DNA from 2 places in the Secundilactobacillus paracollinoides genome. Region 1 is predicted to be linked to the other one. Evidence: a T-box and tRNA genes for the amino acid it is inferred to sense, from the RefSeq annotation. Region 1 holds a T-box; the other holds one or more tRNA genes.
What was found. The T-box of region 1 lies ahead of leuS (leucine--tRNA ligase). A T-box ahead of a tRNA ligase gene usually reads a tRNA of that ligase, here a tRNA-Leu.
Positions count from the first base shown of each region.

Region 2: it has a tRNA-Leu gene. The T-box ahead of leuS (leucine--tRNA ligase) is inferred to sense a tRNA for this amino acid. The anticodon was not compared.

Region 1 is NZ_CP014912.1:3,046,955-3,062,796, reverse strand. It holds gene metK (methionine adenosyltransferase) at 1-68, shown strand, start outside; gene AYR61_RS13460 (MDR family MFS transporter) at 310-1,785, shown strand; gene AYR61_RS13455 (DUF960 family protein) at 1,894-2,151, shown strand; gene AYR61_RS13450 (tRNA (mnm(5)s(2)U34)-methyltransferase) at 2,535-3,101, opposite strand; T-box leader at 3,205-3,414, shown strand; gene leuS (leucine--tRNA ligase) at 3,494-5,917, shown strand; gene purE (5-(carboxyamino)imidazole ribonucleotide mutase) at 6,214-6,696, shown strand; partial or broken gene purK (5-(carboxyamino)imidazole ribonucleotide synthase) at 6,680-7,802, shown strand; gene purC (phosphoribosylaminoimidazolesuccinocarboxamide synthase) at 7,834-8,541, shown strand; gene purS (phosphoribosylformylglycinamidine synthase subunit PurS) at 8,569-8,826, shown strand; gene purQ (phosphoribosylformylglycinamidine synthase subunit PurQ) at 8,823-9,494, shown strand; gene purL (phosphoribosylformylglycinamidine synthase subunit PurL) at 9,499-11,730, shown strand; gene purF (amidophosphoribosyltransferase) at 11,706-13,166, shown strand; gene purM (phosphoribosylformylglycinamidine cyclo-ligase) at 13,156-14,199, shown strand; gene purN (phosphoribosylglycinamide formyltransferase) at 14,168-14,758, shown strand; gene purH (bifunctional phosphoribosylaminoimidazolecarboxamide formyltransferase/IMP cyclohydrolase) at 14,759-15,842, shown strand, end outside.
Region 2 is NZ_CP014912.1:2,068,015-2,083,856, reverse strand. It holds gene AYR61_RS08855 (KxYKxGKxW signal peptide domain-containing protein) at 1-987, opposite strand, end outside; gene rpoC (DNA-directed RNA polymerase subunit beta') at 1,573-5,217, opposite strand; gene rpoB (DNA-directed RNA polymerase subunit beta) at 5,238-8,852, opposite strand; gene AYR61_RS15775 (TetR/AcrR family transcriptional regulator) at 9,082-9,672, opposite strand; gene AYR61_RS08835 (ATP-dependent Clp protease ATP-binding subunit) at 10,015-12,525, opposite strand; gene AYR61_RS08830 (CtsR family transcriptional regulator) at 12,543-13,010, opposite strand; tRNA gene AYR61_RS08825 (tRNA-Gly) at 13,437-13,508, opposite strand; tRNA gene AYR61_RS08820 (tRNA-Thr) at 13,513-13,585, opposite strand; tRNA gene AYR61_RS08815 (tRNA-Pro) at 13,678-13,751, opposite strand; tRNA gene AYR61_RS08810 (tRNA-Arg) at 13,775-13,848, opposite strand; tRNA gene AYR61_RS08805 (tRNA-Leu) at 13,875-13,960, opposite strand; tRNA gene AYR61_RS08800 (tRNA-Gly) at 13,980-14,051, opposite strand; tRNA gene AYR61_RS08795 (tRNA-Thr) at 14,056-14,128, opposite strand; tRNA gene AYR61_RS08790 (tRNA-Leu) at 14,155-14,236, opposite strand; tRNA gene AYR61_RS08785 (tRNA-Lys) at 14,254-14,326, opposite strand; tRNA gene AYR61_RS08780 (tRNA-Val) at 14,330-14,402, opposite strand; gene serS (serine--tRNA ligase) at 14,750-15,842, opposite strand, start outside.

The sequences.
Region 1 (15,842 bases):
GGACCGACGTTGATCTGCCTTGGGAACACACAGACAAGGTCGACGCATTGAAGGCTGAGTTACAATAAGTAAACATATCGGTTAAGACCGAGTAAAAAGAGTCGTTTATCCGTCTGGATAACGGCTCTTTTTGTCTGCCTGATTGATTCGAAACTACTGACGCAGCGATTGGTCTTTGTTATACTAGATATTAGCGGTTTTATGAGCGAATACAACGTCAGCGGCAGACGACTGACACTGTGGCAGGGGTAATTGACCCCTAATTTCAACGTTGGGGGTGCGGGCCAACGTATACTGTGAGGATGTAACATGGGTTCAAGAAAAACAAACGTGACGCTGGTCACCATCGCCATTTTTATTGCGACGTTTATGTCAGCAGTTGAGGGGACAATTGTGTCCACAGCAATGCCGACCATTGTGGGTGATCTCCACGGCGTTGCCTTGATGAACTGGGTCTTTTCTATTTTTTTGCTGACAAACGCAATTGCGACACCAATTTACGGCAAGCTGGCGGATATGTTGGGTCGTAAAAATGTGTTTTTGTTCGGTCTGGCTGTTTTTATTATTGGGTCAACGCTTTCCGGACTCTCGAATAGTATGGGTGAGCTCATCCTCTGGCGGGCTGTTCAGGGGATCGGCGCCGGATCGATCATGCCGATTTCATTTACAATTATTGCTGATATATACCCCTTGGAAAAACGCGCCAAGGTCATGGGGTTCAACGGGTCCGCATGGGGTATAGCTTCCATTGTTGCCCCACTTTTAGGCGGGTTCATTGTTGATCAGCTGAGCTGGCACTGGATCTTTTTTATCAACATTCCAATCGGTTTGTTGGCAGTGGTGATGATTGTCGTTTTCTTGAAGGAGGAACGTCGTCGGACAACACAACGGCTGGATCTCTTGGGGAGTTTCTGGTTGACTGTTGGCTTGCTATCCCTGATGTATGGGTTCCAATTATTAGGTGATAGCACACTCAGTTGGCCGTTACTGCTTGGTTGTTTATTAGTGGCAATTCTTGGCTTCATAGCGTTTATTCGTCACGAGGGCCGTGTTGACAACCCGATTATTCCATTGGGCATGTTTAAAAATCGAACGTTTGTCACGCAAAATTTAGTCGCAGCACTGATTAGTGGCTTCTTAATGGGGTTTGAAGTTTACCTGCCAACGTGGACTCAGGGGATTCTTGGTCTGCCAGCTTCATTGGCCGGATTTGCTGTAACTCCTAGTTCGCTGATGTGGATCGTGGGGTCGTTTATTGCCGGGAAACTATTACTGGATCACACGCCTAAAAGCATCATCGCAATCAGTTTAACGTTTATTTTGATTGGTGCGATTGCCATGGCAGTATTACCCGAAACTACTGCGTTTGCCTGGTTCTTTGTCATTGCCGCCATCTGTGGGACTGGCTTTGGCATCACCATCACGACCACGACAGTTACCGCACAAAATCAAGTTAGCGGCGCCAACGTTGGGGTTGCAACTTCCATCAATACACTTGGACGAACGCTCGGTCAAACACTGATGATCTCAGTCTTTGGCATCATTATGAACGTTCAAATGGCAAACGGCGTCCACCATCATCCGGGTACAACACTCAATATGATGAACAAACTGATCAACCCGCAAACGGCGTCAGAATTGCCTGCACACCTGATTAAGCCGCTGCGGGAGATCCTCTATAGTGGGCTTCACTGGATCTTTATTGTGGCGCTATTGTTGGTCGTTTTATCATTTTGCGTCAACGGGTTGGACCGCCCGAAAACAACTTCCGAACGGCAAGCCTGATATCGTTGGATAATTGCGGTATAATCGTTGTCAGATAACCAATGAAAGAGAGGCGATCGCGATGTTTGAAAATGATCACGCACGCTAGCCAGTTATGGGGTCGTAAATATCCTCCCCGGTGAAATCATCGACCAGGTCTGGTACATTATTGATAATGACCTTCAAGGCATGTTTGAATTGCCTCAGACCCTCGCGCTTGGATTGAGAAATAATGACGGTCAATTAACCTTTGACTTCAGCCAAAATGACACCCTAGTAGCAAGCTTTGACACGCCGTTCCCATTCTCAGATGACTTCCCAGAAAATGTCTGGGTCTTCGATGACGGTGAGAGTCAGATTGTGCTGCTGCCGCAGGAACAGTTGTAGAGTGTGGAGCAAGGCGGTTTAGGGGCGGTGTGTAAGGGACTCTGACCGAAAAGTCCGGGCCTGACTTTTTGGTCAGAGTCCCTTACACGTTAGCCCCGTGCCTTGCGGAACACGTTTCGGCAATGAGACCGAGAAAGCCAGCAGCAAGATGCACTCAATATCAGAAATGCCTGAACCTGGCATTTTTGCCAGGATTTGCTTAGGCAGAAACAATCTGTGCTGTCTTGCGGAACACAATTCAGCACAGAAGCTAAGCAAGTCTAAACACCAAAGCGAATCCACAGAACCACCAAATCGTTTCCATGATAAAAAGACCTCACCCTTAACACCCAATCCGGACGCTAAGAATGAGGTTTTTTATTCACGCCTCATCGCTACCAAACCTACCGTCGCTGAATCGCCACTAAAAACGGCGGTTCATGCACCTGATTAATAAACTGATATTGCAAAACTTGAAACGCAGCTTGATCCAAGCCACTGACATAGTCCAAAACAGCCTGTTTTTCACTTTTACCGGCGGGGTGCCCATAATAGACCATTACCGAAACGATGCCACCGCGGCGAAGATGCTGCAGGCAAGCCGCAATTGCGGGCACGGTCGTCGTGCTGGTTGTCGTGATTGTTTTGTCACTACCCGGCAAATAACCGAGGTTAAACGTTGCTGCCGTGATTTCTTGGTCAGCATCAAGGTAATCGTTCAAAGACTCGTGACCGGCCAAAATCAGGTTCGTCTGAGGGGCTAATCCCGTTAACACAAGTTGCTGTTTAGTTGCTACTAGCGCTTGTGGTTGAATGTCAAAGCCCAAAACATGACCAGTCCGACCGACTTGACTGGCCAGAAAAATCGTATCGTGACCATTGCCCACCGTTGCGTCAATCACGGTATCGCCTGATTGAATAACGGGTGCCAGTAAGGTGTGACTGTATGTCAAAGGTGATTCTAAATTCATTTTTTTCGGTAACCTCCATAAAACCGTTTTCTTAAGTATACCAACCTGAATGGTATCTTGCATTTTAGACTGCCATTTGGTAGGATTAAGACACTTGAATCTATTAAAGACTGATGAGGATTAGTAGGGGATTATCACGTTCAGAAAGTGGCTGGTTGTTGCGAAGCCACCGTGATGAGATACCGAACTCGTCTCGGAGTTAGTTTGACTGAACCTAAGTAGGTCGGACCGTGGCTGCCGCGTTATGGCACAACGAAGCGCCCGTGTTATTGACGGGAAGTGTAGGTGGTACCGCGGAATTTCCGTCCTACAAGAAACTAGTCCTTAGTTTCTTGTAGGCTTTTTTAGTTTTTAATAGTGCACACAAACATATTGAAAGGGAGCGTTTTTGTTTGGCTTACAATCACGATGTCATTGAACGCAAGTGGCAACACTACTGGAAAGAACACAAAACATTTAAAACATATGACGACGACTCAAAAAAGAAATTCTATGCCCTGGATATGTTCCCGTATCCATCAGGACAAGGACTTCACGTTGGGCACCCGGAGGGTTATACCGCAACCGATATTGTTGCGCGGATGAAACGGATGCAGGGGTTCAACGTCTTACATCCTATGGGCTGGGATGCCTTTGGGCTGCCTGCTGAGCAGTATGCTTTAAAGACGGGGCACAACCCAAAGGACTTTACTGCCCAGAACATTACAACGTTCAAACGCCAAATTCGTTCCCTTGGCTTCTCTTATGACTGGGATCGTGAAATCAACACAACAGATCCTGGTTACTACAAGTGGACCCAATGGATCTTTGAACAATTGTATAAAAAAGGGTTAGCCTATGAAGACAAGATCATGGTCAACTGGGCACCCGACTTTATGGGCGGAACCGTTGTGGCCAACGAAGAAGTTGTCGATGGAAAAACTGAACGTGGCGGGTATCCTGTATATCGTGTCCCAATGACACAGTGGGTACTGCGGATCACAGCCTATGCTGACCGGTTGATCGATGATCTCGATGATCTGGACTGGCCAGAATCCATTAAGGAAATGCAGCGTAACTGGATCGGCCGTTCTGAAGGCGCTAGTGTCTTCTTTAAGGTTGCTGGTCATGAAGACAAGCAGGTCGAAGTTTATACGACCCGCCCAGACACGTTGTTTGGCGCGTCATACATGGTTTTAGCGCCTGAACATGACCTGGTTGATGAAATTACAACGACAGAACAGGCCGATGCCATTGCCGCTTACAAGAAAGAAATTGAATCACGTTCTGACCTTGAACGGACTGACCTCAACAAGAATAAGACTGGTGTCTTCACCGGGGCTTACGGGATCAACCCGATCAACGGTGAACAGATTCCAATCTGGATCGGCGACTACGTGCTGGCGTCATACGGTACTGGTGCCATTATGGCCGTGCCAGCTCATGACGACCGGGACTTTGAATTTGCCAAGAAGTTTGACCTGCCGATCAAGCCCGTTATCGAGGGCGGCGACACGGATGAAGCAGCGTTCACTGGCGATGGGACCCACATCAACTCTGACTTCCTGAATGGGATGGACAAGAAAACGGCAATCAAGGCCGCTATTGACTGGTTGGAAGAACACGACGCCGGCCACAAGAAGGTCAACTACCGTTTGCGGGACTGGATCTTCTCTCGTCAACGGTACTGGGGTGAACCTATTCCTGTCATTCACTGGGAAGATGGCGAAACCACTCTGATTCCAGAAGATGAATTGCCGTTGCGCCTGCCTAAGGCTAAGCAGCTTGAACCTTCTGGTACTGGTGAAAGTCCACTGGCGAACCTGGATGACTGGGTCAACGTGGTGGATAAGAACGGCCGTAAAGGCAAACGCGAAACAAACACCATGCCGCAATGGGCTGGGAGTTCATGGTACTTCCTGCGCTACGTCGATCCACACAACGATAAGATGGTTGCTGACCCAGAAAAGTTGAAGTACTGGTTACCAGTTGACCTGTACATTGGCGGGGCGGAACATGCTGTTCTGCATCTGTTGTACGCCCGGTTCTGGCACAAGTTCCTGTATGATATTGGCGTTGTGCCAACGAAGGAACCATTCCAGAAGCTGGTTAACCAAGGGATGATCCTTGGGACGAACCATGAAAAGATGTCTAAGTCTAAAGGGAACGTCATTAACCCTGATGAGATCGTGGACAAGTATGGTGCCGACACGCTGCGGCTGTACGAAATGTTCATGGGACCTTTGGATGCATCAAAGCCTTGGAGTACTGAAGGGATTACTGGGTCACATCGTTGGCTTGACCGAGTATGGCGCTTGATGATCGACGATAACAATCATTTGCGTGACCGGGTCACTACGTTTAACGACGGCCAGCTTGATCTGATTTATAACCAAACTGTCAAGACGGTTACCGACGACATGAAGAACCTGCGTTTTAACGTGGCCATTTCTCAAATGATGGTCTTCGTAAATGAAGCGTACAAGGCTGATAGTCTGCCATTAATGTACATGGAAGGCCTTGTGAAGCTGTTGGCCCCAATCGCACCGCATATTACGGAAGAACTGTGGTCACTTCTGGGCCACGACAAGACCATTGCCTACGCGTCATGGCCAACTTACGACGAATCAAAACTGGTCGTCGAAGAAGTTGAAATGGCTGTTCAGGTCAACGGTAAGGTCCGTGCGCACATTAAGGTCGCTACTGAAGCTGATGAGGATTCAATCAAGGCGGATGCCCTGGCTGACGACGTTGTGAAGACCTATACTGAAGGTCATGATGTGAAAAAGGTCATCGTGATTCCAAAGAAGATCGTCAATATCGTTGTGGGTAAGTAATTAATCAACCTTGGAATAACAAAATGAGGAATCATGCGCGCATGATTTCCTGAAAAAGTCACTCGTTTGCACACTAACTGTGTGCGCGGGTGGCTTTTTTTGCGTCAGGGTTGGTGAAGCAGTTGTTGCTGATCCGGATCACGGATAATCGACAATCGTGTTGAGAAAAAATCGACATTAGTTCTACTAAACACGAACTATCAGTCGACAAATTTAAACATAGTTCGATTATAGTATTGACACAATCAAATGAACTTGGTACGCTATGACTAACAAACGCAAAGGAGATTTTCAGAATGCAGGTCGCACTTGTCATGGGATCAATTTCTGATTGGCCGTCTGTTAAGCAAACGGCTGATCTGCTGGAACAGTTACACGTCTCGTTTGATAAACACGTTATTTCCGCACATCGGATGCCACAGGAATTGCAAGCATTTGGACAATCAGCGAAAGCCGAACAATATTCGGTCATCATTGCCGCAGCGGGTGGGGCAGCCCATTTACCAGGCATGCTGGCAGCCAATACAACGCTGCCGGTCATCGGAGTGCCAATTCAGACCAAAGCGCTAAACGGCGTTGATTCGTTGCTGTCAATCGTTCAGATGCCGACGGGGATCCCGGTTGCCACCGTGGCAATCGGTAACGCTGGCGCGAAGAATGCCGCGCTGCTAGCCGCTGAGATCATCGCTTTGACGGATGAGGATGTCAACACACAGTTGGTTGCCTACCGGGACAAACAAACCAAGGAGGCCATTGCCAGCAATGCCCAATTACAGTAAGCCCATATTACCGCCAGCAACCATTGGTATCATCGGTGGGGTGGCAACTCGGCCAGATGATGGCGTTAGCTGCCAAGACGATGGGGTATAAGGTTGGCGTCCTCGACCCGACACCTGCTGCACCGGCCGGCCAAGTTGCTGATTTTCAACTGGTTGCCGACTATGATGACCAGGACCAGCTCACTGCATTAGCAAAGCGAGCAGACATTATCACCTATGAATTTGAAAATGTTGGTCAAGAAAGTTTAACCAAGGTACTACCGCTGACCCAGTGTCCACAGGGCGTTGATCTGTTGACCATTACCAGTCATCGGCTCCGTGAAAAGAACTTTTGCCGTAACCACGGCTTGCCCGTTACCAACTACGCGTCAGTAAAGACCTTGGCAGATCTCCAAGCGGCTGTTGAACAGATCGGCGTCCCGGGGCTGTTAAAAACCGTTGAAGGAGGCTACGATGGCCACGGCCAATTTGACATCAATAGCCCTGCTGATTTTGACAAGGTCGCTGACGAATTGCCGAACACTGAATGGATCTACGAGCAGCGACAACCCTTTGTCCGCGAATTATCCGTCATGGTCACACGCGATGGCCGCGACCACGTCATTGCTTTTCCAGTTAGTGAAAACCAGCATCAGCATCACATTCTGCATACGAGTATCATTCCGGCACGAGTACCTGCTGAAGTGACCGCACGCGCAACGGATATTGCGGAACGCACGGCGGAAGCGTTAGACCTGCGAGGCGTGCTTGGCATTGAGTTGTTTGAACTGCAGGATGGCACCCTGATGATCAACGAACTTGCACCACGCCCGCATAATTCTGGCCACTACTCCATTGAGGCCTGCAATATCTCACAGTTTGAAGCGCATATTCGCAGTATCTGCGGGTTGCCAATACCACCGATTCAACAATTACAGCCGGCGGTGATGGTGAATCTGCTTGGGGATGAGCTCACTCAGGCGCGCGCCAGTTTCAAGGATCATCCAGAATGGCATTTTCATGACTACGGCAAGGCCGAGATTCGACCCGCACGTAAAATGGGGCACATTACCGTTGTCGGTCCCTCAACTGAAACATTGTTAGCATCTGTAAGTCAATTTCAATAGCATTTAGATAACCAGAAAGGATCTGAATAGTTTGGCAACCTTGATCAAGGAAGGCAAAGCAAAGCAGTTATTTACAACGGAGGATGACACGATCATCCGCGTGCACTACATGAACCAGGCCACCGCACTTAATGGCAAACGTAAAGAGCAGATCGCTGATAAGGGTGAAGTGAATAATCAGATCGACAGCTTGATTTACAACTACCTGCAATCAAAGGGCATTGAAACGCATTTCATCAAGCAGCTTGATGCTAGCGACCAGCTCGTTAAGAAAATGACGATGATCCCGCTTGAAGTTGTCATTCGTAACTATTCCTCAGGTAGTTTCCAACGCAAATTTGATACTGAATACCTGCTGCCATTTAAAACCCCGGTTCAAGAGTTCTTTTACAAGAGTGACCGTCTCGATGATCCGTTTATGAACGACTCACAGATCCTGGCACTCTCGATTGCTGACGAATCTCAGTTGAAGACCATTCGTGAGCAAGCCCTCAAGGTGAACGATGCCTTGACGGAACTCTTCGCTAAAGCTGGCATCACCTTAGTTGATTTTAAACTCGAGTTTGGGTTCGATCCCGAAGGTAAGCTAATCTTGGGTGACGAAATATCGCCTGATTCATGTCGATTAGTCGATGCGAAGACCCATGATTCCTTAGATAAAGATGTTTTTCGTAAGCATACCGGTGACGTCATGGACGGTTATCGGACCGTGCTCTCTCGTTTACAAGCCACTCGTTAACCACCCACCTAAGGAGGAAATCACCCAATGTTTTTAGCGCAAATTCACGTCACCTATAAACCATCAATTTTGGATCCTCAGGGCGTTGCTATCAAGAATGCCATGCACCGGTTATCATTCAACGAGGTGGATGCCGTCACGCAAGGTAAATATTTTGAAGTGACGTTGAATGCTGAGTCAAAGGACGCTGCCGAACAACAAATCGATTCGATCTGTGACACATTGTTAGCTAACCCCAACATGGAAACCTACCGTTACGATGTAAAGGAGCTGGCGAACCAATGAAATTTGCCGTAATCAGTTTTCCCGGGTCAAACTGTGATGAGGACCTTTACTACGCGATTGTTGACGGATTAAAGGAAACCGCTGAAATCATCCCGCATACCCAGACACAACTCGATGGGTTTGACGCCGTTCTGGTACCCGGCGGTTTTTCTTACGGTGATTATCTGCGGTCAGGTGCGATTGCCAAATTTGCGCCGGTGATGCCGGCGCTGAAGGCCTTTGCTGCGACTGGCAAGCCGGTGTTGGGTATTTGTAATGGGTTTCAAATTTTAACTGAGGTCGGGTTGTTACCCGGCAGTCTTCAACATAATACGAATATGCAGTTTATTTGCGAACCGGAACCGTTACATGTTGCGAACAACAAGACGTTATTTACAAATGACTTTGCGACGGATGCGACCATCACGCTCCCGATTGCGCATGGCGAGGGGAACTACTACTGCGACGCAGCCACGCTAGCCGACCTTCAAGAAAACCATCAAATTGTGTTTACCTATCGTGATAATCCGAACGGCAGTGTCGCCGATATTGCTGGAATCGTGAACAAACAGGGGAACGTGCTTGGCATGATGCCCCACCCAGAGCGGGCTGTCGATCCATTACTTGGCGGCAGTGACGGACTCAGTGTTTTTCGGTCACTTTTAGCCAACTTTACAAGGATGGTGTAATTTGATGCAAGAACTGCGAACGGAACCAACACCAGAAGAAATTCGGGATCAAAAACCGTATAAAGATTGGGGCTTATCTGAAGAAGAATACGACCTGATCAGTAACAAGTTATTACACCGATTGCCCAATTATACTGAGACCGGCTTGTTTGCTGCCATGTGGAGCGAACACTGTTCCTACAAAAACTCTAAGCACGTGCTTCGTAAGTTTTGGAATAAGGGATCAAGGGTCATCATGGGACCTGGTGAAGGTGCGGGTGTCCTCGATATTGGTGACGACCAGGCCGTCGTGTTTAAGGCTGAAAGTCATAACCACCCAAGTTTTGTTGAACCCTATGAAGGTGCAGCAACCGGCGTTGGCGGCATTATCCGCGACATCTTTTCTATGGGTGCCAAGCCAATTGCATCACTGGACAGTTTGCGCTTTGGCGAACTGACTGATGCCAAAAACCGTTACCTGGTGGACGAAGTCGTTCGTGGCATTGCCGCTTATGGTAACTGTATTGGGATTCCAACAGTTGGCGGCGAAATTGGGTTTGACAGTGTCTATAACGGTAATCCACTCGTTAACGTGATGTGCGTTGGTTTAATGAATCAAAAGGACCTGAAGAAGGGCCGCGCTACCGGGACTGGCAACAGCATCATTTATGTTGGCGCAAAAACCGGTCGCGATGGCATCAATGTCGCCACGTTTGCCTCCAATGAATTTAGTGAAGAAAAGGAAGCCGATCGTTCCGCTGTTCAAGTTGGTGATCCCTTTATGGAAAAACTGTTAACGGATGCTTGTCTGGAAATTATTCACGACCACGCCGACATTTTAATGGGCATTCAAGATATGGGCGCCGCTGGACTAGTCTCTTCCTCCGCTGAAATGGCAGCTAAGGCCGACGATAGCGGTTTAACGATGAACCTAGACCTTGTCCCGCAACGCGAACCCAATATGAACGGTTACGAGATCATGCTGTCTGAATCACAGGAACGGATGTTGCTCTGTGTGAAGCAGGGTGAAGAACAGACCGTTCTGGACATTTTTGCCCGTTACGAGCTTGATGCAGTCGTTGTTGGTCATGTGACCGATGATGGCATGTATCGACTGACGCAACATGGCGAGGTCGTGACGAACGTGCCCGTTTCAACGTTAGTCGATGATGTGCCGGAATACGTCCACGAAGGGCGAAAGCCGCAACATATTGTGAGTCCCGCTAAAAATGATCTGCCAGATATTCCTAATGCTGAGGCCACGCTGAAGGCACTCTTGGCACAGCCAACGATTGCGTCTAAAAGACCAGTCTTTCGCCAGTATGATGCTCAGGTGCAGGCCAATACCGTCGTGACACCTGGGAGCGACGCAGCCGTTATCCGCGTGCGGCATACGAATAAAGCTCTGGCCATGACGACCGACTGTAATGGCCGCTATATCTACCTTGACCCATATCAGGGTGGGGAGATTGCTGTCAGTGAAGCTGCTCGAAACATTGTGGCTGCTGGGGGCACACCAATTGGCATCACGGATTGTCTGAACTTTGGCAGTCCCGATGATCCTGAAAGTTACTGGTCCCTTGATCAATCCGTTCAAGGCATCGCCAAGGCCTGTGAGTTATTTGATACACCCGTCATTTCTGGAAACGTGTCGATGTACAACGAAACGGATGGCAAGGCAATCTACCCAACACCAATGATCGGCATGGTTGGGCTAATTGAAGACTTGAACTACATTACGACTCAGGATTTCAAACAAGCGGGGGACTTAGTCTACCTCGTTGGCGAAACTCATGATGACTTTAGCGGTTCAGAACTTCAAAAATTGCTGGGGCAGACCACGCCAAGCGGCACCATCAGCTTTGATTTAGCGACTGAACATTCTAATCAACAATTTATCAAACAAGCGATTCGCAACGGTTTGATTCAATCTGCTCACGATTTAAGTGAAGGCGGGTTAGGGGTTGCCTTAGCGGAAGCCCTGTTTACCAACCACCTTGGTTTTACGGGGACAACCCCCCTGACTAACCGCCAGCTGTTTGCCGAAACGCAATCCCGGTTCTTAGTTAGTGTGAGTGCTGACCAACAAACGGCTTTCGAGGCACTTGCAGGAGATCAGGTCGTGCTGCTCGGATCAACTACTGATGCAACAACAATTACGCTGTCAACTGCTGACGGTGAACTACGCACCGATAGCAACGACCTAAATGAGATATACGGAGGCGCACTCGCATGCCTGCTGAAATCAAAGGATTAAATGAAGAATGCGGTCTGTTTGGTATCTGGGGCGCAAGTGATGCGGCTCAGTTGACCTATGACGGCCTACACAGCCTCCAACACCGGGGTCAAGAAGGCGCCGGTATTGTGAGCAATGACCAGGGGCAGTTTTATCGCCACCGCGGTCTGGGGCTGTTATCAGAAGTGTTTCGAGATTCGGAAACAATTCATCAATTATATGGGTCATCAGCCATTGGTCATGTGCGATACGCGACGGCAGGTAATCATGGGGTCGAAAACATTCAACCCATGCTGTTTACACACGATGAAGTTGGTGAATTTGCGTTAGCCCATAATGGTAACTTAACAAACGCGGATACGATTCGCGGTATACTCCGTGATGCAGGTGTCAGTTTTCAAGCCACATCTGATAGCGAACTTCTGGGTGAACTTGTGGCTACCAGTCATGAAACGGGCTTCATTAATCAACTTAAAGCATCACTTAACCAGATTCATGGTGGGTTTGCCTACCTCTTGATGACACCGCATATGATGGTCGCTGCACTGGATCCAAATGGGTTTCGCCCGCTCGTTGTTGGCGAGATGCCTGATGGGGCGACGGTGATCTGCAGCGAAACCTGTGCGCTTGACCAAGTCGGTGCTAGTTTCGTTCGCGATGTTGAGCCTGGTGAACTTATTATTGTCACTGACGATGGCATGACCATTGATCACTTTACGACTGACACGCACCTGGCGCTCTGTTCAATGGAATACATTTACTTTGCCCGCCCGGATTCAATTATTCGCGGTATCAGCGTGCATGAAGCGCGGAAACGCATGGGTGCCTTGGTTGCCCGGGAAAATCCGGTGAAAGCCGACATCGTCCTTGGGGTACCGAATTCATCACTGTCAGCGGCCATTGGGTACGCTCAAGAAAGTGGTATTCCTTACGATATGGGGATGATCAAAAACCAGTACGTTGCGCGCACCTTTATTGAACCGACGCAGGCCAAACGCGACCGCGGCGTTTCAATGAAACTCTCCGTTGTGAAGTCTGTTGTCGCTGGCAAAGATATCGTTCTAGTGGATGATTCGATCGTTCGCGGGACGACCAGCAAGTATATCGTTCGATTGCTGAAAAAAGCCGGCGCAAAATCGGTTCATGTGCGCATCGCATCCCCTGCGCTGAAGTTTCCGTGTTACTACGGGATCGATATTCAAACGACCAAGGAACTCATTGCGGCAAACAACACGATTCCAGAAATCTGTACGCAAATTGAAGCAGACTCATTAGCCTTTTTAAGCGTCCCAGGGTTGATCAAAGCCATTGGTGACCTCAACGATGCAGAAAATCATGGGCTGTGTACCGCCTACTTTGACGGCAATTATCCAACCCCGCTTTACGATTATCAGGCCGGGTTTGATGCTGAAGTTGCCCGACTCGGACTTTATGAAGGAGCGAATATTGGTGACTAGTCAATACGAACAGGCCGGCGTCAACATTGAAGCTGGCGAACAAGCAGTGGACAACATTAAGACGATTGTTGCGGCCACACAGGACACCAACGTCTTGAATGGCATTGGCGGATTTGGTGCCGAGTATGAACTGACCGCCTTAATGGGGCAGTATCACGAACCTGTGCTGGTTTCCGGAACCGATGGTGTTGGGACGAAGTTGTTGCTGGCGATTCAAGCGCAACAGCATGCCACCATTGGGATCGACCTGGTTGCCATGTGTGCCAATGATATCTTGGCTCAGGGGGCTAAACCACTGTTTTTCCTGGATTATCTAGGGCTTGGTCAGCTTGAGTCCGACCAAGTCACAACAGTGGTCAGCGGCATTGCCGAAGGATGCAAACAGGCAGGATTGTCGCTGATTGGCGGCGAAATGGCTGAAATGCCTGGCATATACCACGATGGCGATTATGATCTGAGTGGGTTTGCTGTTGGGATTGCTGACAAGCAAAACCTGCTCGGCAGCCATCACGTTGCGGCTGGTGATGTCCTCATTGGTTTGGCATCCAGTGGCGTGCATTCGAATGGGTTTTCACTGGTGCGCAAGATCATTAGTGATGCCAAGTTAGACGTTGATCACCAATACGAAGGTCTATCGGATTCCTTAATGCAGACGCTGCTGACACCGACCATCCTTTATGACAAAGCGGTGCGACCATTGATCGACGCCGGTTTGATTCACGCCGCCGCAAACATTACGGGTGGCGGGATCATTGAAAACTTAGCGCGGATGATGCCAACGGCGTTAACGGCTGAGGTGGATGAGACAACCTGGTCGACGCCGACAATTTTTAAGCTCTTACAACGGGCTGGGCACGTGAGTCAGTCTGAAATGCGGACCGTCTTTAATATGGGAATCGGGATGGTATTGATCGTTTCAGCTGACAAGGCGCAAGTTGTTCTGGATAAGTTGCATCAAACGACAGTTAAAGCCCAATCTATCGGTAAGGTGGTGACACGACATGACCAACCAGTCGAATACGTTGCCCACTAAACGGGTCGCCATCTTTGCTTCCGGTAACGGCACCAATTTTGAAGCCCTGATGCAGGCGTCATTGCCGATGGATGTCGTCATGTTGGTCTGTGACCATGATAACGTGCCGGTGATCGAACGGGCAGCCAAGTATCACGTGCCTGTTGTGCTGTCGCAAGTTAAAAAAGGGGTGTCTAAGATTCAGCGTGAAACCCAGCTATTGACGCAGTTACGCGTAGCCAAGGTTGAGGCCATTCTGCTTGCGGGTTACATGCGGATCGTTGGCACGACGCTCTTAGATGCCTATCCGCGGCGAATTGTGAACATTCACCCGGCGTTGCTGCCATCATTTCCTGGTCGGACAGGAATCGAGGACGCCTTTGCGGCCGGGGTCAAGGTCACCGGTGTGACGATTCACTTCGTTGACGCTGGGGTTGACTCGGGGCCGATCATCGCTCAGGAACCTGTTCGTCGGTACGATGATGATCAGTTAAGCGATTTAGAAAATAGAATTCATGAAGTGGAACATCAGTTATACCCAAAAACCGTTCGGAATTTAATTGAAAAAGGAGTGCTTTAAGTGGCTAAATTAGCATTGTTAAGTGTTTCAGATAAAGATGGTATCGTCGACTTTGCCGCGCAATTGACAAGTCGGGGCTTTAAGGTCATTTCCACTGGCGGGACGTTAAAGGCCATTCAGGATGGCGGCGTTCAGGCGACAGCCGTTGAAGACATTACCGGATTTCCAGAAATGTTGGATGGCCGGGTCAAAACGCTGCATCCACGCGTACATGCCGGTATTTTAGCGAAACGGGATAACGCTGACCACATGGCACAGCTGGCCGAAAACCACATTGATCCGATCGATTTAATCTGTGTTAACCTTTACCCATTCAAAGAGACGATTCAAAAGGATGGCGTTTCCGATGCGGAGGCCATTGAAAACATTGATATTGGCGGGCCTTCGATGTTACGTGCAGCCGCAAAGAACTACCGTGATGTGACGGTGATCACTGACAAGGCTGACTATGCTGATTTCTTAGCCAAATTTGATAATGGCACAGCAGACGAGGCGTATCGTCGTGAGTTAGCAGCGAAGGTCTTTCGCCAAACTGCTGCCTATGATGCCCTGATTGCCAAGTATCTGACCACGGAAGAATTTCCTGAGAAGCTCACCATGACCTATGAAAAGGTTGAGGACATGCGCTATGGTGAAAACAGTCATCAAAAGACGGCCTATTACAAGGATCCAATTCCAGAAGCTTACTCACTGGCGAATGCGAAGCAATTACATGGCAAGGCGTTATCGTATAACAACACCCGTGACGCAGATGCGGCCCTACGGATCATTGCTGATTTTGACGAGAAACCAACCGTTGTCGCATTGAAACATATGAACCCGTGTGGTATCGGTGTTGGTGATACGTTATTAGATGCTTGGCAATTAGCATTCGATGCGGACCCAATTTCGATTTTCGGCGGCATTATTGCCTTAAATCGTCAAGTTGACTTAGCGACCGCTGAAAAAATGCATGCGCTGTTCCTCGAAATTATTATTGCTCCAGGCTATGATGACGATGCCTATGCAGTGTTAGCTAAGAAAAAAAATTTGCGGATCTTGACGCTAGATTTTGTCCCGATGAAAAAGCAGCGACAAGATAGTG
Region 2 (15,842 bases), 980 kb from region 1:
GGCACGGTCAGTCGACAATGCAACATAACTCGTATAGTTACCCACAGTTCCATAGGCAATTTCCGTATACAGATAGTCATCCGAATTTGGAATGGTCTTAACGCCGTCAGGGTATGTTGGATCAGTCACAGAAAAGCCCTGATATTCGACGCCGTTTTGAGTAGTGATCACGCCAGTGTTTGCAGCGTCGTCGGTGCCATCAGCATCATTGGTATCCGTATCTTCAGCAGCGGTTAACTGTGCGGTGACTACTTGGGCAACGCCCGTTGTTGTATAGGTGTCACTCGCAATCTGCTTGGCAGCAGAAACGGCAGTATCATCCGCCACACCTAGGTCTGTCTCGTTAACTGTTTGACTCTGATCAGGATTTAATGTCGTCGCAGTCGATTCTGGAGTAACTTCAGCATTCGAGGCATCGTTATCGGTCGTTCCAGTCGGACTAGTCGACCTGTCTGTAACAGTTTTAGCGCCAGTCGTCGCATCCGCAGCAGTCGACTCATCTGCTGTCTTTTCGTCAGTGGTCACTGACGCCGTTATTGCAGACGAAGAGTCGGCAGTCGCTGTTTTCGCGGTGTCTGTCGTTTTTTTTGACGCATCTTTAGTTGTTGTGCCTGTTTCAGTGGTCTCAGCAGCACTGGTCTGGGTCTCACTAGCAGCTTCACCCGTTGAACTTTCAGTACTGGTAGTATCAGTCTGGCTACTGTCTGTGGCCGAAGGTGACGCAGAAGAGGCACTATCTGTACTACTATCGCTATCTGTGGCCGATGACGATTGATCAGAAGCCGCACTACTCTCAGTATTTGTTGTCGGTGTTGTATCATCAGCACTAACCCGTACTTGTCCTGTAACGCTCACCAAACCAAAAGCCAGCGTCATCATGCCTGCAGCAAGCCACAGTCGACCGGCCTTGTATAATTTAACGCGATACTTCTCCTCCGAAGTATCTTGCAACATCTTTTGATGTGCCTTTTCCATTGTCTTTTTCATGGCTATTCCCCCAGAATACAAGCCTAATGAACGGATCATGAAAATGACCCAGGAGTTCCCCACTACCTATGTGTGACTTTTTAATTTTCGATCAATGAGTAATTCCCCGATTAGACATTTGTTAAAACACTTTTCCAATTTACAAATTTATAGTATCACTTATCACTAGGATCTTCAAAAGCCCGGTGAAAATTTGATATTATGTTACAACTGTCTATTGTATTCCTTTACACGTCAAACTACTAGAAAAATGATTGTTTATTTTTTATTATCATTTAATGTAATTATTAACCTATATATTGATTTCTTATTTACCAAAATGTGTGTACTATTTTCACAAAACTACCAAAAAATAAGTACACAAAAACGCCCACAACTGACGATTTCAAGCAGTAGTAAGCGTTTATAGTCAAACCATAAATCTTATTTATTGTGAATACAACAATTAAGTCACTTACGCAACACGTTAAGAGTGTGCGCTACCTCAAGCAACATTTAATGCGATTAAAAAAACGCCTCATCACCAACCCAGCAAGTGGTTTGGTGATAAGACGTTTCTTTAATCGCTTAACTGCACGATTATTATTACTTAGCGTCTTCTTCCTTCATGCGCTTCTCCAATTCGTTAATGGAGTAAACACCGTCAGTTGAAGTTGCGCCAACTTCTTTAGGCTTGATCTTACGGTAGTCAGGCATCCCAGTACCAGCTGGAATGATCTTACCAATAATAACGTTTTCCTTCAGCCCAATCAGTGGATCATTCTTACCACGGATAGCAGCGTCAGTCAGGACACGAGTTGTTTCCTGGAATGATGCGGCAGATAAGAAACTGTTGGTTTCAAGGGCAGCCTTAGTGATACCTAAGATAACTGGCCGAGCAGTGGCAGGAATCCCACCAGAGATCAGAGTGTCGTAGTTATGATCCTTGAAGTCCTTAATATCCATCAGGGTCCCAGGAAAGACATCAGTGTCACCTGGATCCATGATCCGAACTTTCCGGAGCATTTGACGAACCATGATTTCAATATGCTTATCCAAGACGGCCACACCTTGCATCCGGTAAGTCTTTTGAACTTCTGAAAGCAAGTAGTTTTCGGTAGAAAGCACATCACGAACACGGATCAATTCCTTAGGATCAACAGACCCATCGTTCAATGCAGCACCACGGTGGACGAAGTCGCCTTCAGCAACCATGAGCTTTGCCGTAATTGGCAACGTGTATGAACGGGTATCTGCTTCACCCTTAATCGTGATTTCCTTAGTCCGTTCTGCAGGGTTTTCTTCGACTGATTCAACAGTCCCAGTCACCTCAGTGATCTCAGCTTTACCTTTAGGGTTCCGAGATTCAAAAATTTCTTGAACACGAGGTAACCCTTGGGTAATATCATCGTTCCCGGCAACACCACCGGTATGGAAGTTACGCATGGTTAATTGCGTCCCTGGTTCACCGATAGATTGTGCGGCAACGGTTCCGACTGCTTCACCGACTTCAACTTGATCACCGGTGGCAACGTTACGACCGTAACAACGTTCGCAGACACCATGGGCAGTGTTACAAGTAAATACGGAACGAATGGTAATTGAATCGATACCGGCGTCAACAATGCGGTTCGCAATGTCTTCGTCGATCATCTTGTTAGCACCAATGATGACTTCGCCGGTCTTAGGATCATTGACAGTCTTCATCGTGTAACGACCCAATATCCGATCGTACAATGGTTCGATCATTTCGTTCCCATTCTTGATGGCACGAATGGTCAACCCACGATCAGTCCCACAGTCTTCTTCACGGACGATAACGTCTTGGGCAACATCGACCAAACGACGGGTTAAGTAACCTGAGTTGGCAGTCTTCAAGGCGGTATCGGTCATCCCTTTACGAGCACCATGGGTCGAGATAAACATTTCCAAAACAGAGAGGCCTTCACGGAAGTTTGCGGTAATTGGCAGTTCCATGATCTCACCATTAGGCGCAGCCATCAGGCCACGCATCCCAGCAAGTTGCGTAAAGTTTGAAATGTTACCACGAGCACCAGAGTCACTCATCATAAAGATAGGGTTTTGACGCTCGAAATTGTTGGTCAGCTTGTCTTGCAGTTCATCCTTAGCATCGTTCCAGATTCCGATAACCCGTTCGTAACGTTCGTGGTCGGTGATTAACCCACGACGGAACTGTTTCGTAACGGTGGCCACTTGTTTGTGGGCGTCGTCAAGAATCTGAGGCTTTTCTGGCACTTCGGTAACATCGACGATCCCAACCGTTAAGCCGGATTGCGTCGATTCGTCGTACCCTAAGTCTTTCATGCGGTCAAGCAGTAATGACGTTTCAGTCACTTTGTACTGCTTGTAAACTTCAGCGATGATATCACTTAAGAAGCCCTTCTTGAATGGCAGAACAAGTTCTGCATTCTGTAAGTGTTCCTTGATATCTTCGCCGGGTTCCAGGAAGAAACTATCAGGCACGAAGCCGTTCAAGCTTGTGTTCGTTGGTTCGTTCAAGTATGGGAATGACTTTGGCAAAATGTTGTTGAAGATCAACTTCCCAACACTTGTAACCAAGATCTTTGACCGTTGTTCGTCGGTAAATGGCTTGTCTGGCATTGAGCTGGTCTGAACACCAACCCGACTGTGCCAGTGAACTAAGCCGTTCCGGTAAGCCAAAACAGCTTCGTCCAGGTCTTTAAAGACCATCCCTTCGCCTTCACGACCGGCTTCTTCCATGGTCAGGTAGTAGTTCCCGATAACCATATCTTGAGAAGGCGTCACAACGGGCTTCCCATCCTTAGGTGCCAAGATATGGTGAGCAGCAAGCATCAGCAACCGAGCTTCAGCTTGGGCTTCATCAGATAACGGCACATGGATGGCCATTTGATCGCCATCGAAATCGGCGTTGTAAGCTTCACAGGCCAGTGGGTGTAACCGCATGGCTTTACCAGAAACTAACACGGGTTCGAAGGCTTGAATTCCCAAACGGTGAAGTGTAGGTGCCCGGTTAAGGAGCACTGGGTGTTCCTTGATCACGTCGCCTAACACATCGTAAACATCGTCGTCTTCACGATCGATCTTCCGCTTAGCGTTCTTAATGTTAGAAGCTAACCCGCGGCTAACCAGTTCCTTCATGATAAATGGCTTGAATAATTCCATCGCCATTGGGACTGGCAAGCCCATTTGGTTCATCCGCAATGATGGGCCAACATCGATAACTGAACGACCGGAGTAGTCAACACGTTTCCCAAGCAAGTTCTGACGGAACCGTCCTTGCTTACCCTTCAACATGTGTGACAGCGACTTCAGTGGACGGTTACCTGGACCAGCAACTGGACGGCCACGACGACCGTTATCGATCAAGGCGTCAACGGCTTCTTGAAGCATCCGTTTTTCGTTTTGAACGATGATACCAGGTGCATGAAGGTCTAACAACCGCTTAAGACGGTTGTTACGGTTGATGACCCGACGATACAAATCGTTCAAGTCAGAAGTGGCGAAACGGCCACCTTCCAGTTGAACCATTGGCCGTAAGTCAGGTGGAATGACTGGAATGGTATCCATAACCATCCATTCCGGTGCGTTACCAGAAGTGACGAAGGCTTCCAAGATGTCCAAACGACGAACCGCACGGGTCCGCTTTTGGCCAGTAGCTTCCTTCAATTCTTCCTTTAATTCGGTAACTTCTTTTTCAAGGTCAACGTCGCGCAACAACTTCTTGATGGCTTCTGCACCCATCTCAGCTGTAAACCCGTTGCCGTATTCCAGTTTCTTATCACGATATTCACGTTCTGAAAGCAACTGCTTCTTTTCAAGTGGGGTGTTACCTGGTTCGATAACAACGTATGAAGCAAAGTAGATGATTTCTTCAAGTGACCGTGGGCTCATGTCAAGAACAAGACCCATTCGGCTTGGAATCCCCTTGAAGTACCAAATGTGGGTAACTGGTGCAGCGAGTTCAATGTGACCCATCCGTTCACGACGGACCTTAGAACGGGTAACTTCGACACCACAACGGTCACAAACGACACCCTTATACCGGATCCGTTTGTACTTCCCGCAGGCACATTCCCAGTCTTTGGTTGGGCCGAAGATTCGTTCATCGAACAACCCATCCTTTTCTGGTTTCAAAGTTCGGTAGTTGATGGTTTCAGGCTTCTTAACTTCACCGTATGACCAGCTCCGAATTTTATCAGGAGATGCAAGACCAATCTGCATACTCTCGAATGTATTAACATCGACCAAAGGACTGACGACCTCCTTTATTAATCTTTAGCGTTTGAGTTAGCTTCATCGGTTGTCTTAGCAGTCTTAGCCGGTGTATCAGCTGTCTTTGCGGCTGCTTCTTTTTGTTGTTCTGCGTACTTGCTTAGGGCATCAACGTTGACAACATCGTCGTCTTCGTCATCCATGTCACGCAGTTCAATTTCTTGTTTATCAGAACCAAGGACCTTCATATCAAGACCAAGTGCTTGGAGTTCTTTAACCAGCACACGGAATGATTCAGGCACACCTGGCTTAGGAATTGGTTCACCCTTAACGATGGCTTCGTACGTCTTAACACGACCAACAACGTCATCTGACTTGTAAGTCAAGATTTCTTGCAGCGTGTAAGCAGCACCATAAGCTTCAAGGGCCCAAACTTCCATTTCACCAAACCGTTGGCCACCAAATTGGGCTTTCCCACCAAGTGGTTGTTGGGTAACTAATGAGTATGGTCCGATTGAACGCGCATGGATCTTATCGTCAACCATGTGGGCAAGTTTCATATAGTGCATAACACCAACGGCAACCCGCTTATCAAACGGTTCACCGGTCCGACCATCATAAAGAACAGTCTTGGCATCATCAGCCATACCGGCTTCCTTAACAGCATCCCAGATATCTTCATCACGGGCACCATCAAAGACAGGGGTTGAAACGTGAATGCCTAACTTACGAGCAGCCATCCCCCAGTGAATTTCGAGCACTTGCCCGATGTTCATCCGAGAAGGCACACCCATTGGGCTCAGCATAATATCAATTGGGGTCCCATCAGGCATGTAAGGCATGTCTTCTTGTGGGATCACGATTGAAACAGTCCCCTTGTTCCCATGACGGCCGGCCATCTTGTCACCCACTTGGAGCTTACGCTTCTGAGCGATGTAGACCCGAACCATCATGTTAACGCCTGGTGATAACTCATCCCCGTTTTCACGAGTAAAGATCCGGACGTTCTGGATGATCCCGCCGCCACCATGAGGCACCTTAAGTGATGTATCCCGAACTTCACGGGCTTTTTCACCAAAGATGGCATGGAGCAACCGTTCCTCGGCTGACAGTTCAGTGACACCCTTAGGCGTTACTTTACCAACCAGGATGTCACCATCATGCACTTCAGCACCGATACGGATAATCCCTTCTTCATCCAAGTTCTTCAAAGCGTCTTCACCGACGTTAGGAATTTCACGGGTCATTTCTTCCGGTCCAAGCTTGGTGTCACGTGCTTCTGATTCATATTCTTCAATATGAATAGACGTGTAGACATCATCCTTAACCAGACGTTCGTTGATGGCGATCGCATCTTCGAAGTTGTACCCTTGCCAAGTCATGAAGGCAACAAGTGGGTTTTGCCCAAGGGCTAACTCCCCGTTTTCCATGGCTGGGCCATCAGCTAACACTTCGTCAGTATCAACGTGGTCGCCCACCTTAACAATTGGCCGTTGGTTGTAGTTCTTACCACCGTTTGACCGTTGGAACTTCATTAATTTGTAAGTGTCTAAGGCACCGTCTTCACGACGAACGCGAATTTCGTTGGCATCAACGTATTCAACGCTCCCATCGTGCTTACTGATCAGCGCAACACCAGAGTCATGGGCAGCCTTGTATTCGATCCCAGTCCCAACAAGTGGTGAGTGAGGATCCAATAAAGGAACGGCCTGACGCATCATGTTCGCACCCATCAAGGCACGGTTAGAGTCATCGTTTTCCAAGAAAGGAATGCAGGCAGTGGCAACAGAAACAACTTGCTTAGGTGAAACGTCCATGTAATCGACGTTTTCGATCCCAGTTTCAATGTTTTCTGACTTCGCACGGGCCATAACAAGGTCGTTCACAAACGAGCCATCATCGTTCAATGGTGAGTTTGCTTGCGCAACAACGAAGTTATCTTCTTCATCAGCAGTCAGGTAATCGATCTTATCGGTAACCTTATGCGTATCCCAGCTCACACGACGGTATGGTGTTTCAATGAACCCATACTTGTTGATGCGGGCGTAAGATGACAGACTGTTGATCAACCCAATGTTAGGACCTTCAGGCGTTTCGATTGGGCACATCCGACCATAGTGGGTATAGTGCACGTCACGAACTTCATAACCGGCACGGTCACGCGTCAAACCACCAGGGCCAAGGGCTGATAAACGACGCTTATGCGTTAATTCACCCAGTGGGTTGGTTTGATCCATGAATTGTGACAGTTGTGATGACCCAAAGAATTCTTTAATGGAAGCAACAACTGGCCAAATGTTGATCAGTTGTTGTGGTGTAACGGTTGCGGCGTCTTGAATCGACATCTGTTCGCGAACAACACGTTCCATCCGTGATAGCCCAATTCGGAACTGGTTCTGCAGGAGTTCACCCACGGAACGAATCCGACGGTTACCCAAGTGGTCGATATCATCGGTCGACCCAACGCCTTCTTGTAAGTTAAAGAAGTAGTTGACCGAAGCCAAGATATCAGCCGGTGTAATATGCTTATATTTAAGATCAATATGACCGTTACCGATCACAGGTAATTCACGTTCTGGATCATCTGGAGATTGGACCTTGATGATCTGTAACGTGACTGGTTCAGTAACAACCGCTTCATCTGAAGGAGTGTAAGTAACCGTCTTAAAGTCTTCCCGGTCAAGATAAGGGGTTAAGGTATGCAAAACATCCTTATCGATCACGGTACCCTTAGCAGTCAAAACTTCACCAGTATCTGGATCAGCCAAGGTCTCAGCCAAGGTCAGGCCCAACAACCGGTTCTTCAACACGAGCTTCTTGTTGGTCTTGTAACGACCAACAGGTGCCATGTCATACCGCTTTGGGTCAAAGAAACGGGCAGTCAACAGACTACGTGATGAGTCCGCCGTCTTAGGTTCACCAGGACGTAGACGTTCGTAAATATCCTTCAATGATTCTTCAACACGAGAATCATCAGTGTTCTTGTGAACATCCTTTTCAAGGGTGGCCATTAAACTATCGTTGTCACCGTACATCTTAATAATTTCATCATCAGAACCGAAGCCCAATGCCCGAACAAGTTCAGTCATTGGAATCTTCCGTGTCCGGTCAATTCGAACGTACGAGAGGCCCTTAGCGTCGGTTTCGAACTCTAGCCAAGCACCCCGGTTAGGAATGACTGTGGCACCATAGACGGTTCGACCATTCTTGTCAGTTTCTTCATTGAAATAAACACCAGGGGAACGGACTAATTGTGAAACGATAACCCGTTCGGCACCATTGATAATAAACGTTCCTTGTTCAGTCATCAGTGGGAAGTCGCCAAAGAAAACATCCTGTGACTTAATTTCTCCTGATTCGTGGTTTGTTAACCGCAGCGTAACGTGCAGTGGTGCTGAGTAGTTTGCATCGTGTTCACGAGCTTCATCAACGGTATATTTAGGTTCAAGTAGTTGGTAATCAACGAACTCTAACGAAAGGTTTCCTTGGAAATCTTCGATTGGCATAATGTCATCGAACATATCGCGAAGGCCTTCATCAAGAAACCATTGGTACGAATTCTTTTGGATTTCGATCAAGTTAGGGAGATCCAAAACTTCCTTAATTCGTGCGTAGCTTCGACGGGTCCGGTGCTTGCCAAATTTAACCAAGTGTCCTGCCAAGTTGTTCACCTCTCCATTTTATTCAGCGAATCGAACCAAATATTACAGTTTTGTTACATTTTTGAAAAATGCGTCTGAAAACCGAATTTTTGGCAAAAAAAATCCAAAAGAAAGAGAATTTTCTTACTTTTGGTTTTTATGAGAACCGCTACGGACAATAGATCGCAACGGCTCATTTCAATTCACAGTTACATACTGAGAGTAGTATACCTATTTAGTTTTATGATGTCAAGCGTGGTTACTCGATCAGACCGTGTAGAATCAAATCGATCAACAAGTGGACGTGTTCCTCATCTGTCAATTTCTTACCACCCAGTCGATGGAACTTACTGAACAGCGGACTCAGACTTGTCATATAGAACTCGCCAGCTTCCTCGGGCGTGATGCCTGCCCGGAGCTTAACCTTAGGCGTGCTGAAGAAGGCAGCAATCGGTGCCAAATAATCGCGCCCAAAGACCATGCCAAGTTTTTGCATGTTCTCCGGTTTCAAGTACGCAAATGAGGAGTGAATGATCGTAAACACGTCCCGCGGATGGACATCGGTCAGCACCTGACTCATTTTTATCAAATGATCCTCTGGTGTTAGGTCCTGTCCCATCTCGTTCACAGCTGTCAGCCGCTCCCGAATCGTCTCCCCCACTGAGGTGATCACTTCAATAAAAATAACTTCCTTATCCGCAAAATGATGGTACAGGGCGGGTTGCGTAATCCCCACCGCCTTCGCAATGTCACGGGTCGAGGTGTCTTGATACCCCTTCGTCAGGAAAAGACGTTGTGCTTCATCTAAAATCGCACGGTGCGTTTTTTCTAATTGGACTTCTCGTTTCAAGATCAAGTTCCTTTCTGGTTAGCGCGTGCTGCACTGCTCTCTTATACCAATACATAATCTCACGTACGCCATATTTATCTATGTTACATTTTACGCTGAGTGATTTCATTTACGCAAGTCCTAAGATTTAACCTGATCTGAGCGGTGACCATGTTAAAGGACCACCTCCTTGCGGTTTCATCAGTAGTCTGCAAGCATCCTAGCGTCGCAAGCCCCGTTAATGAGACGTTAACGGCCACCCGAGCACCGTGAAACGTCACCGATATGAAACCAAATGCCAACAGAAAAAGGGATGGCATCACTTTCGATGTCATCCCTCATTTTAAGACTCATCATGACTGATTACTTACTAGCAACTGGTTCTGATGCGTCCTTCGTTTCTTTAGTCTTAATATCTTTCACGTTGATTGTAATCTTACCTTGACGGGCACCAAGTGTAACTTGGTTGCCAGCCTTGATCTCACCAGAGAGCAAGGATTCACTCAGACGGTCTTCAATCTCCGTTTGCAGTGCCCGCCGAATTGGTCGAGCACCATATTCTGGATCAAACCCCGCATTGGCAATCACATCAATGGCAGCTGGCGTAATCTTGACCCGAATGCCTTGTTCAGCAATTCGGTTAACGACTTGCTTAGCCATCAGCTTAACGATCTGGTGCAATTCGGCCTTCTTCAATGAGTGGAAGATGACAATTTCATCGATCCGGTTCAAGAATTCAGGACGGAATGCTTGTTTCAACGTTTCACGGATAGTGGCAGCCATTGCGTTGTAGTCCTCAGACTTGTCTTCAGCAGCAAACCCAACGGTCTTTTCATCACGTAACGTGGTGGCACCCAGGTTAGAGGTCATGATCATGATGGTGTTTCTGAAGTCCACTTTCCGACCTTTAGAGTCAGTTAGGTAGCCATCATCAAGCACCTGCAACAACAGATTAAAGACGTCTGGGTGGGCCTTTTCAACTTCATCAAAGAGCACAACGGAGTATGGCTTTTGACGGACCTTTTCAGTCAGTTGGCCACCCTCTTCATAACCGACATAACCAGGTGCTGACCCGATCAACCGACTAGTGGAGTACTTTTCCATGTATTCGGACATGTCGACCCGGATCATGTTGTCTTCAGAGCCAAACATTGCTTCGGCCAAGGCCTTAGCAAGTTCCGTCTTCCCAACACCAGTTGGGCCAAGGAACATAAATGAGCCAATTGGACGATTTGGGTCCTTCAGCCCAGAACGGGCACGCCGAATCGCACGAGAGACTGCTGAAACAGCTTCTTCTTGGCCTACGACCCGCTTGTGCAGGACGTTTTCCAGGTTGATCAACCGTTCTTGTTCCGTCCGTTGCAGTTGAGTGGTTGGCACGCCTGTCCACTCAGAAACAACTTCCGCAACATCTTCACCAGTCACGTTGAGGTCATAACGGTTCTCGCCCTCAGCATCCTTGGCTTCAGCGGCCTTCTGGTTCTTCTTTTCAAGCTTTTCACGCAGATCCAGTTCCTGAGTCCGCAACTGAGCAGCCTCTTCAAACCGTTGATCCAAGATTGCGGCTTCGCGCTGATCAGACAATTCTTCAAGCTTAGCTTCCTGAGTCGACCGCTTAGATGGTTTGTCCATCCGGCTGATGCGAACCTTGGCAGCCGCTTCATCCATCAAATCAATGGCCTTGTCTGGCAAGAACCGGTCTGTGATGTAGCGTGATGAGAGCTTAACGGCTTGTTCAACCGCGTCATCCGTAATGTTGGCGTGGTGGTGGTCCTCATAACGTGACCGCAAGCCCTTCAAGATCTCGATTGTTTCATCTTCAGTTGGTTCGTCAACTTGTACCGTTGCAAACCGTCGTTCCAATGCGGCATCAGATTCAATGTACTTTTGGTATTCATCCAACGTAGTGGCACCGATTGTTTGCAGTTCACCACGCGCAAGAGCCGGTTTCAAAATGTTTGACGCATCAATGGCACCTTCAGCGCCACCAGCACCAATCAGTGTGTGCAGTTCATCGATAAACAGGATAACCTGCCCATCGTTGTAAATTTCCTCAATAACCTTCTTCAGACGGTCTTCGAATTCACCACGGTACTTGGTGCCGGCAACCAGGGAGCCCATGTCAAGCGCCATCAGACGCTTATTTTGCATATCTTCCGGAACGTCCCCAGCAACAATGCGTTGGGCAAGGCCTTCAGCAATCGCTGTTTTACCAACACCAGGTTCACCGATCAAAACAGGGTTGTTCTTAGTCCGGCGTGACAAGATCTGGATAACTCGGCGAACTTCCTTGTTTCGGCCAACCGTTGGATCCATTTGGTCGTCCCGTGCCAATTGTGTCAGATCACGCGCTAACGAATCCAAAGTTGGCGTGCCGCCCTGTTGCTTTGCGCGGCCACGTTGGGCGCCGCGACGTTTGTCTTGCGTTTCGCTGACACCAAGCTTACGCATAATCACTTTGCGTGCCTGTGCCAGATCAATGTTTAAGTTCATTAGGATACGTGAGGATAAAATCGTTTCGTCACTTAAAAGTGCCAGCAGGATATGTTCTGTGCCAATCTTAGTTGACCCGATTCGCTTAGCTTCATCGCCAGCAACCGACAGCATGTCCTTGGCCTTTGGCGAGTATAGCAGATAAGTGTCCTTATCCACGTTGCCTAAAGTGCCATAACCTGTAAACCGTTCAATTTCTTCGCGCACATCGTCTTCACTAATGGAGAACTGTTGTAAGACCTTGTTTGCGATCCCGTTCTTCTCAATAGTGAGTGCTAAAAGTAAGTGTTCAGTACCAACCGCTTGGTGCTTAAAATACTTGGCTTGCTCCTGTGCCAATGCCAATACGCTCTTTGCACTTGGGGTAAAAAGATTGTCCATATCAATTCCTCACTTTCTTAGCTTTCGTAGCGCAGATGCTTTAAAATACTGACTAAGATCCGTGCCCGTAAGCCGTTTTCTTGTGCGCGGTTATCCATCTTCAAAGTGTCTTTACTAATAATCGTCAAAATGATATTCGCTTCGCGTCTACCAATGACGTCACTTTCATAAAGTCCCTGTATTACAGCATAACCGTCTCGTTGACCAATTGAATCACCAATCGTTTCAATCAAAGAGTCGAGCACATCCGTATCATCCAAAAGATTGACTTTTTCGATCCGGATGTAGCCGCCACCCCCGCGTTTACTTTCTACCAAATAACCGTTCGATAATGTGAAGCGCGTCTTGATAACGTAATTAATCTGAGAAGGCACGACGTTAAAGAGATCGGCAACCTCAGATCGGCGAATTTCAACGTGCTCGGCGTCCGATAAGATCTGCTTTAAGTACTTTTCAATAATATCGGAGATGTTTTGATTTTGCACGCTTCTTCCCTCCATTCACCAACTCAACAATTTACTTTGACTAATGTTGACTTTCATTATACGAATCTTTGGTAAAAAAGCAAAGCATTATACTTTAATTATAACGATAAAACAGGCAAATTACTGATTTAAATGGGATTTCTTTAAATAATTTATTGAGACCCGCGCACAGAACTCAGACAATTGGGTCACACATGTCGACGTGAACTTCACTGCAGTCTCGACACCTAAAATGAAAAAGGTGAGACGGGCGCTTTAACCCTGATTACACCGGAACTCACGCCACGATGGCAGGTTTTAACAGTTGCGTTTCTTCCTATTAAAACCACCATCCCATTCACAAGCCGAAACAAAACGTCCCATCACAGACGACCCGCAGGTCATTCGTGATGAGACGTTAGTGTTTTGATCTTGTGAAACATGCGAAGCGGAAGACGGGATTCGAACCCGCGACCCCCACCATGGCAAGGTGATGTTCTACCACTGAACTACTTCCGCATCATGCCGACTAGAGGATTCGAACCTCCGACCTCCTCATTACTAGTGAGATGCTCTGCCAACTGAGCTAAGTCGGCAATTGAAAAATTGCCTATCTGCCGTTTCAAATCAGCACTGCAATTACCAATAAAAAAGCGCCCGACTGGTGGCCAGACGTGGTAATCGTCTATCGGGAAAACAAGATTTGAACTTGCGACCCCCACGTCCCGAACGTGGTGCTCTACCAAGCTGAGCTACTTCCCGATTGCTGTTTAGAAACAACAAAATGCACCCAGTAGGAGTCGAACCTACAACCTTCTGATTCGTAGTCAGACACTCTATCCAATTGCGCTATGGGTGCATAATAACTATTAAATTGTGAAACAATGCCGAGGACCGGGATCGAACCGGTACGGTCATCACTGACCGCAGGATTTTAAGTCCTGTGCGTCTGCCAATTCCGCCACCCCGGCAGGAAAATGACGCTCTAAAAGCGGAAGACGGGATTCGAACCCGCGACCCCCACCATGGCAAGGTGATGTTCTACCACTGAACTACTTCCGCACAATGCCGACTAGAGGATTCGAACCTCCGACCTCCTCATTACTAGTGAGATGCTCTGCCAACTGAGCTAAGTCGGCGAAAGTGAATTTACTATTCAATTTGATGCGGGTGAAGGGACTCGAACCCCCACGTCATAAGACACTAGAACCTAAATCTAGCGCGTCTGCCAGTTCCGCCACACCCGCGTGGTGTACCTGGATAATGAGCCGTGACAGGCTCGAACTGTCGACCCTCTGATTAAAAGTCAGATGCTCTACCAACTGAGCTAACGGCTCAAATGGAGGATACAGGGCTCGAACCTGTGACCCTCTGCTTGTAAGGCAGACGCTCTCCCAACTGAGCTAATCCTCCATAAAACGAATGGGATATCATGTGAAGCCGTTGCAGTCGACCTCGTCGAAACAACTATTTCATATTATCATCTCAAGTAATTGATGTCAACATCTTTTTTTGAGAAGGTTGAATAGTTATGCATCTCGAAACGTGTTCCTAATCAACTGCAAGAAATACTATACACTCCTTTTTAAAAAAAAGCTACCCCCTTTTTCAAATTAAATTCATTTAATTGGGCGTAGGGATGACTCGTTTTCACCATCATTTCAATCGCTCAAAAACAAAAAGAACTCACCCACCCCACAAGGATGAATAAGTTCTCTTTTTTATCTCATAAACATGTATTTAGACTGGCTGGTTATGCACTAGTCTTCTTTTGTGATCTTAGTTTGACCACCCATGTAAGGTTGCAATGCTTCTGGAATATCAACCGTCCCATCAGCGTTTTGGTAGTTTTCCAAAACAGCGGCTACCGTTCGGCCAACAGCTAAACCAGAGCCGTTCAACGTGTGGACATACTGGAGCTTACCATTGTCGTCACGGTATTGAATGTGTGCCCGCCGTGCTTGGAAGTCGGTCGTGTTTGAGCAACTGGAAATTTCACGGTACCGGTCTTGGAATGGCAGCCAGACTTCAAGGTCATGGGTCATCGCAGCAGTAAAGCTCATGTCTCCCGTCGTCAAGGTGATAACGTGGTAGGCCAGACCGAGTTTTTGCAACAGTTCCTCAGCATGGGTCGTTAATGATTCCAGCTCGTTCCATGAGTCTTCCGGCTTCGTGAACTTCACCATTTCGACCTTGTTGAATTGGTGCAACCGGATCAGTCCACGGGTATCACGACCCGCACTCCCCGCTTCAGAACGGAAGGCAGGTGTCAAAGCAGTAAAGTAAACTGGCAATTTTTCGGTTGGAATCACTTCATCGCGATAGTAGTTGACCAGTGGGACTTCCGCCGTTGGAATCAACGTTTCGTCAGCTTCCTTCAACGAATAAACGTCTTCCTTAAACTTTGGAAACTGGCCCGTTCCGAACATGGACTCACTGTTGACCATGTACGGTGGTAAGACTTCAGTAAAGCCTGCCTTTTCGTTTTCATCCAGGAAGAAGTTGTAAATGGCCCGTTCCAACCGTGCCCCTTGGCCGACATAGTACAGGAAACGACTACCAGATACCTTTGCGCCACGTTCAAAATCAAGAATGCCCAGGTCTTCACCGATCTCCCAATGGGACTTTGGTTTAAAGTCGGCAAACGTTGGAATCTCGCCCCACTTACGCAGTTCAACACTACCATCCTCTGTCAGTCCGACTGGAACTTCGTCATTCGGAATGTTTGGCAGCCGTGACGTCTTATCGGAAACGTCTTCGGCAATGGTAGTCAATTGTTCATCCAACGCCTTAATGTCAGCGCTGACCTGTTTCATTTGCTCAATCTTATCGCTGGCGTCTTCCTTGTTGCGC